Linked DNA regions of Zobellia nedashkovskayae. The protein of the gene in region 1 interacts with the protein of each later gene in a pairwise test. Links are inferred from orthologs where the notes say so. Each region holds a gene or a part of one and is shown on either strand. Other genes may lie near its edges.

Evidence for each region.
Region 2: the proteins of ftsA (region 1) and IWB64_RS08515 interact in binary tests that used the Escherichia coli proteins (3 or more experiments, as listed by UniProt). The link is inferred for Zobellia nedashkovskayae from one-to-one orthologs.

Annotation. Positions count from the first base shown.
Region 1 is NZ_JADDXR010000002.1:2,451,106-2,454,322, reverse strand. Bases 339-3,217 are described here. They hold ftsA (cell division protein FtsA), read right to left. Parts: upstream 2,508-3,217; coding sequence 1,170-2,507; downstream 339-1,169. Other genes in these bases: IWB64_RS10255 (cell division protein FtsQ/DivIB), read right to left, coding at 2,511-3,217; ftsZ (cell division protein FtsZ), read right to left, coding at 339-1,132. In the rest of the region: more of ftsZ, read right to left, coding at 1-338. UniProt on the Escherichia coli protein: Essential cell division protein that assists in the assembly of the Z ring. May serve as the principal membrane anchor for the Z ring.
Region 2 is NZ_JADDXR010000002.1:2,020,428-2,023,664, reverse strand. The notes cover bases 11-2,909. They hold IWB64_RS08515 (rod shape-determining protein), read left to right. Parts: upstream 11-895; coding sequence 896-1,924; downstream 1,925-2,909. Other genes in these bases: mreC (rod shape-determining protein MreC), read left to right, coding at 2,014-2,835; purH (bifunctional phosphoribosylaminoimidazolecarboxamide formyltransferase/IMP cyclohydrolase), read left to right, coding at 11-829. Also shown: more of purH, read left to right, coding at 1-10. UniProt on the Escherichia coli protein: Forms membrane-associated dynamic filaments that are essential for cell shape determination. Acts by regulating cell wall synthesis and cell elongation, and thus cell shape.

The DNA.
Region 1 (3,217 bases):
TAATTACCGGTGCTACTTCCTTTACTTTTTCGATAGGTAATTGATGAACGATATTCTTTCTAGCCGTTAAATCATGCTGAGCTCGTTGCTCATCTTCTAACGTGTGGATAATTTTTTTTGTTTCGGTATTTACAATCTCATCCTGTTGATCTACATCAAAACCCGTAGCAATAATAGTTACTGCTATAGACTCGCCTAAATCTTCATCCTCACCTACACCCATAATGATGTTGGCACCATGACCTGCTTCAACCTGAATATAGTCGTTGATCTCACCAATCTCATCGATGGTGATTTCTTGTGAACCAGAAACGATAAGTAACAATACGTTTTTGGCACCACTAATTTTGTTATCGTTCAACAACGGAGAATCCAAAGCCTTTGTAATGGCTTCATGAGCTCTTGCCGAACCAGTTGCCTGAGCAGACCCCATAATAGCAGTACCGCTATTAGAAAGTACAGTCTTGGCATCTCTAAGGTCAATATTCTGAGTATAGTGATGTGTAATTACTTCTGCTATACCTCTAGCTGCAGTAGATAATACTTCATCTGCTTTAGAGAAACCTGCTTTAAAGCCTAGGTTACCGTATACTTCACGAAGCTTGTTATTGTTTATAACAATCAATGAATCTACATTGGCACGCAATTTTTCAATACCTATACGTGCTTGTTCGCAACGCATTTTACCTTCAAACTCAAAAGGCATGGTAACGATGCCCACGGTAAGCACGTCCAATTCTTTTGCTTGTCTTGCAATAACAGGAGCAGCACCGGTACCGGTACCACCACCCATACCAGCGGTAATAAAAATCATCTTGGTAGTAGTGGCCAACATCTCTTTGATCTCCTCCATACTTTCCAAAGCAGCCTGTTCACCTACCTCAGGGTTGGCACCAGCACCCAAACCTTCTGTTAATGAAACACCCAATTGTATTTTTGTAGGCACAGAACTATTGTTCAAGGCTTGCGAATCTGTATTACAGATTACAAAATCTACGCCATTGATGCCTGACTGAAACATGTGGTTAATTGCGTTACTACCACCGCCTCCTACGCCAATTACTTTAATTACATTGCTTTGATTCTTTGGAAGATCGAAAGATATCCCATCAAATTCCGTGTTGTTGCTCATAGTGTGTTTTATTACTGGTTAATGTGTGTGTCGTTTTTTACTCGGCGTTATCTAAAAAGTCTTTCAACTTTTCAGACCATTTGTCAAATACCGATTTGCGTTCTTGTTGAACTTTTGCCGAATTTAATTGCTGATGTTCTTCTTCTTCATGGCCTGCCATAACAAGTTCTCCATCGTCTACAAGCTCTTCTTTAACTTCAGCTTTACTTTTTTTCTCACTCTCTACTGCATTCATCAAAAGACCAACAGCGGTAGCATATAGCGGACTGGCGATTTCGGCATCTGAATCGCCTGCCAAATGTTCATTAGGGTACCCAATACGTGTATCCATACCCGTAATGTATTCCACTAATTGCTTTAAATGCTTCAACTGGCTTCCACCACCTGTAAGAACTATACCTGCAATTAGTTTCTTTTTTTGTTCATCATGGCCGTAATTCTTGATCTCTGCATAAACTTGCTCTACGATTTCAACAACACGTGCATGAATTATTTTAGATAGGTTTTTAAGGGTAATCTCTTTTGGCTCCCTACCTCTTAAACCGGGTATTGAAACTATTTCATTATCCTTGTTTTCACCTGGCCAAGCGGAACCGAACCTTACCTTTAAAAGTTCTGCTTGCTTTTCGATGATAGAGCATCCTTCTTTGATGTCTTCGGTAATTACACCACCACCAAAAGGGATTACGGCCGTATGACGTATGATACCATCTTTAAAAATGGCCAAATCCGTTGTACCACCTCCTATATCGATTAATGCTACACCTGCTTCTTTTTCTTCTTTGCTCAAAACGGCATCAGAAGAAGCTAAAGGCTCCAATGTAATATTACCTAAATCCAGGCCGGCACTTTTGATACATCTCCCCACATTTTTGATAGAGGAAACCTGACCTACTACCACATGAAAATTGGCTTCAAGACGGCCACCGTACATACCTATCGGTTCTTTAATCTCTGCCTGTCCGTCCACTTTATATTCTTGTGGAAGTACGTGAATGATTTCTTCACCTGGAAGCATTACCAACTTATAAACCTGGTTACAAAGCTTATCCAAATCCTCTTCATTGATAACCTCTTCAGAATCTGCCCTAGTGATATAATCGCTATGGTGCAGACTTCTTATATGTTGCCCGGCAATACCCACAACAACAGATCCAATTTTCAAACCTGAATTAACTTCAGCTTCTTCTACTGCCTGTTGTATGGATTGGATAGTTTGTGTAATGTTATTTACAACACCACGGTGTACACCTAAACTTTTAGATTTACCAATACCCAAAACCTCAATCTTACCATACTCGTTTTTCTTACCGATTATAGCTACGATTTTGGTTGTTCCAATGTCTAATCCTACCGAATAATTACCTACTTCCATAACTTAATTTTTGGTGCATACTACTTGATTGTCAAACTCTAAATTAACAACATCATAGTTCTGCAGAGTTTTGTCTTTATTTGCCTTGGCGTAAAATGCCTTGAAATTGCTAAACTTTTCTTTCAACCTTTCTACATCTCCCAAATTGACAACAAACTCTTCGGTTCGAAAACGAAGTTGATACTTCTCTTCATTTACGATATGCAACCCAATGATGTTCTTCTTAAGAAACTCGTCCGTATTGATATAATTCAAAATTTTATAGACATCTGCTAAGCCTTCATCTGTTGTGCGACCTGTGATCATGGGTACACGTGCTGAGTAGCTATTTGACAATGGCATTTGCTTTCCATCCTCGTCAAGATAAAATTTTGAATCCCCTTCTACACGTCCGATTGGTGTACGCTGAATGATTTTCGACGCTAATTCACCGCTTACTGTAAGAAAAACTTGGGCACTTTTTACCATTTTGTTGGCCTCAATGGCCTTCTCGATGGTATTCAAAGCTAATTTTTCTTTAGGCATGTTTTCCAGGCTACCGAATTTTTGTATTAACAATTTATTAACCGCTCCTTCGGTGATAAATAAATGTTGATTTTCTACAAATTCAATCGCAATTCCCTTTACGCTTCTATCCGCACTTCTTTGGTTAGAAAATGCGTAAAGCCCCGTTATTACAACGATTAAGGCCAAAAGCTTTATGTAGTTAT
Region 2 (3,237 bases), 430 kb from region 1 along the record:
CAAATTACATGGCAAAGAGCTTTCATACAACAACCTATTAGATGTTGATGCAGCGGTAAATTTAATGCTCGAATTCAAAAATGACGAACCCACTTTCGCTATTTTAAAACATAATAATGCTTGCGGATTGGCACAACGCAGCACATTGCACCAAGCCTATGTAGATGCATTGGCGGGAGATCCTGTTTCCGCTTTCGGAGGAGTTCTAATCAGCAACAAAAAAATTGACAAAGCAACTGCAGAAGAAATTCATACGTTATTTTGTGAAGTAGTTATTGCACCTAGTTATTCAAGTGATGCCCTAGAAATTTTAAAAGGCAAAAAAAATAGAATTATTTTAATTCAAAATGAAGTCGAAATGCCAGAGATGACGGTTAGAACCTGTCTAAATGGAATATTGCTTCAAGAGAAAGACCACAGAACGGATACTTTAGAGGGTTTACAGTACGTAACTGACACCAGACCGTCAGAACAAGATCTTGAAGATTTAATTTTCGCTTCAAAACTATGTAAGCATACAAAATCTAACACTATCGTTATTGCAAAAAACAAGCAATTATGTGCTAGTGGAACAGGCCAGACCTCTCGTGTAGACGCCCTGAACCAAGCAATTCACAAAGCAAAATCATTTAATTTTGATCTTAAAGGAGCCGTAATGGCGAGCGATGCGTTCTTTCCTTTCCCAGATTGTGTAGAGATAGCCAATAAAAGTGGTATTTCTAGCGTTATACAGCCGGGCGGGTCCATTAAGGACCAATTAAGTATCGATTATTGTAATGAAAATAGCGTATCTATGGTTATGACAGGCACACGTCATTTCAAGCATTAATTTCATTACTTTTGTCGATGAAATACACCCCTTATCAAGCTAGTAACATAACCAAACAGATTACAAATGGGATTTTTTGATTTCTTGACTGAGGAAATCGCCATCGATTTAGGTACGGCGAACACCCTAATCATACACAATGACAAGGTAGTTGTAGATAGTCCATCTATCGTAGCCCGAGATCGTATTTCTGGCAAAATCATCGCCGTTGGTAAAGAAGCCAACATGATGCAGGGTAAAACTCACGAAAATATTAAGACTATCCGTCCCTTAAAAGATGGGGTTATTGCAGATTTTGATGCATCTGAGAAGATGATTAATATGTTCATAAAGAACATTCCTGCTTTAAAGAAAAAATGGTTTCCACCTGCATTGCGCATGGTTATATGTATTCCTTCTGGTATTACAGAAGTAGAAATGCGTGCGGTAAAAGAATCCGCAGAACGTGTAAATGGTAAAGAAGTTTACTTAATTCACGAGCCAATGGCCGCAGCTATAGGTATTGGTCTAGACATCATGCAACCCAAAGGAAACATGATTGTTGACATAGGAGGTGGTACTACAGAAATTGCCGTAATAGCTTTAGGTGGTATTGTTTGCGATAAATCTGTTAAGATTGCAGGTGATGTTTTCACTAACGACATTATTTACTACATGCGTACTCAGCACAACCTATATGTAGGTGAAGCTACCGCAGAAAGCATAAAAATAGAAATAGGTTCTGCCACAGAAGATTTACAGACTCCACCAGATGAAAAATCTGTGCAAGGTCGTGATCTATTGACTGGTAAGCCTAAGCAAGTTCAGATTTCATATCGTGAAATTGCTAAAGCATTGGATAAATCTATACTTCGTGTAGAAGATGCCGTTATGGAGACACTTTCACAGACACCTCCAGAACTAGCTGCCGATATTTATAACACCGGTATTTACTTAGCCGGTGGTGGCTCTATGCTACGTGGACTTGACAGAAGGTTATCACAAAAAACAGACCTACCTGTATACATTGCCGAAGACCCGCTACGAGCAGTAGTTAGAGGTACAGGCATAGCACTTAAAAACTTAGAGCGCTACAAGAGTATCCTTATCAAATAAAACCTAAAGATTTCGGGGCGATTTCAAAAGGTTTTAAACTTTATTTCCATTCGGAATTGCTTCGCAGGTTTCACCAAATCTAATAGTGAATGCAGCAGATCATCAATTTTATCATACGATATAAGAATTTCCTTCTTTATGTCTTTTTGATGATTGTTTCCTTGGGCTTTACGATTCAATCGCATTCGTATCACCAGTCGCGTTTTTTCAATTCTTCCAATTGGATAACAGGTAATATTTTAGAAACCTCCAATGAAGTTTCAACATATTTTGGACTCGATACAGAGAATCAAAAACTTATGCAAGAGAATAAAAACTTGCGCAAGTTACTATTCAACAGAAAAGAATTGGACACCATAGTCTTAGACTCAGTTCAACTAACCTACACTATTACAACTGGTAAAGTCATTAAAAATAGTTTTGCAGATCCACGCAACTACATTACTATAGACCAAGGGAGTAGAGATAGCGTTGCACCGGATATGGGTGTTATTACCAGTAAGGGTATTTTAGGAATTATAGAAAATACTTCCAAAAATTTTGCCACCGTACAGTCTATTTTAAACGAGAAATCCAACATTAACGCCAAGATAAAAAACACCGATCATTTTGGTTCCTTGGTATGGGACACAAAAAGGTATAACGTAGTTCAATTGGTAGATATACCCAGGCTAGTACCACTTACGATTGGTGACACCATTGTAACCGGAGGCATGAGCAGTATTTTTCCCGAAAACATTCCTATTGGCACTATTAGAAAATTTGATCTCAACACCTCTCAAAGTTTTTACACTATAGATGTGGCACTTTTTAATGATATGACCAATATTAAGAACGTCTATATAATAGACAATTCTTATCGCGAAGAAATTTTAAAACTAGAAAAACTAACGGAGACAAATGGTCAGTAATTATTACTTCTTAAATGTCATTCGTTTTATACTATTGGTACTAGTACAGGTACTGGTGTTCAATAAGTTGAATTTTTTCGGCTTCATCAACCCAATGGTTTATATTTTGTTTCTTTATTGGTACCCTATAAAGGAGAATAGAGCAGCATTCATTGGTTTGGGTTTTTTACTAGGGATTGCTATAGATTTCTTTTCGGACACTATGGCAATACATGCGGCATCTACCATTACTATAGCCTACATGAGACCCGCAATAATGAGATTTGTTTTTGGTGTAAACTTTGAATTTCAAAGTTTTAAATTAAGTAATACCACTAGGGTACAACAAATTACATATTTGGCGTTATTAATTATAGTACATCACCTTGTTTTCTTTACCCTGGAAATTTTTAGTTTGGCTAA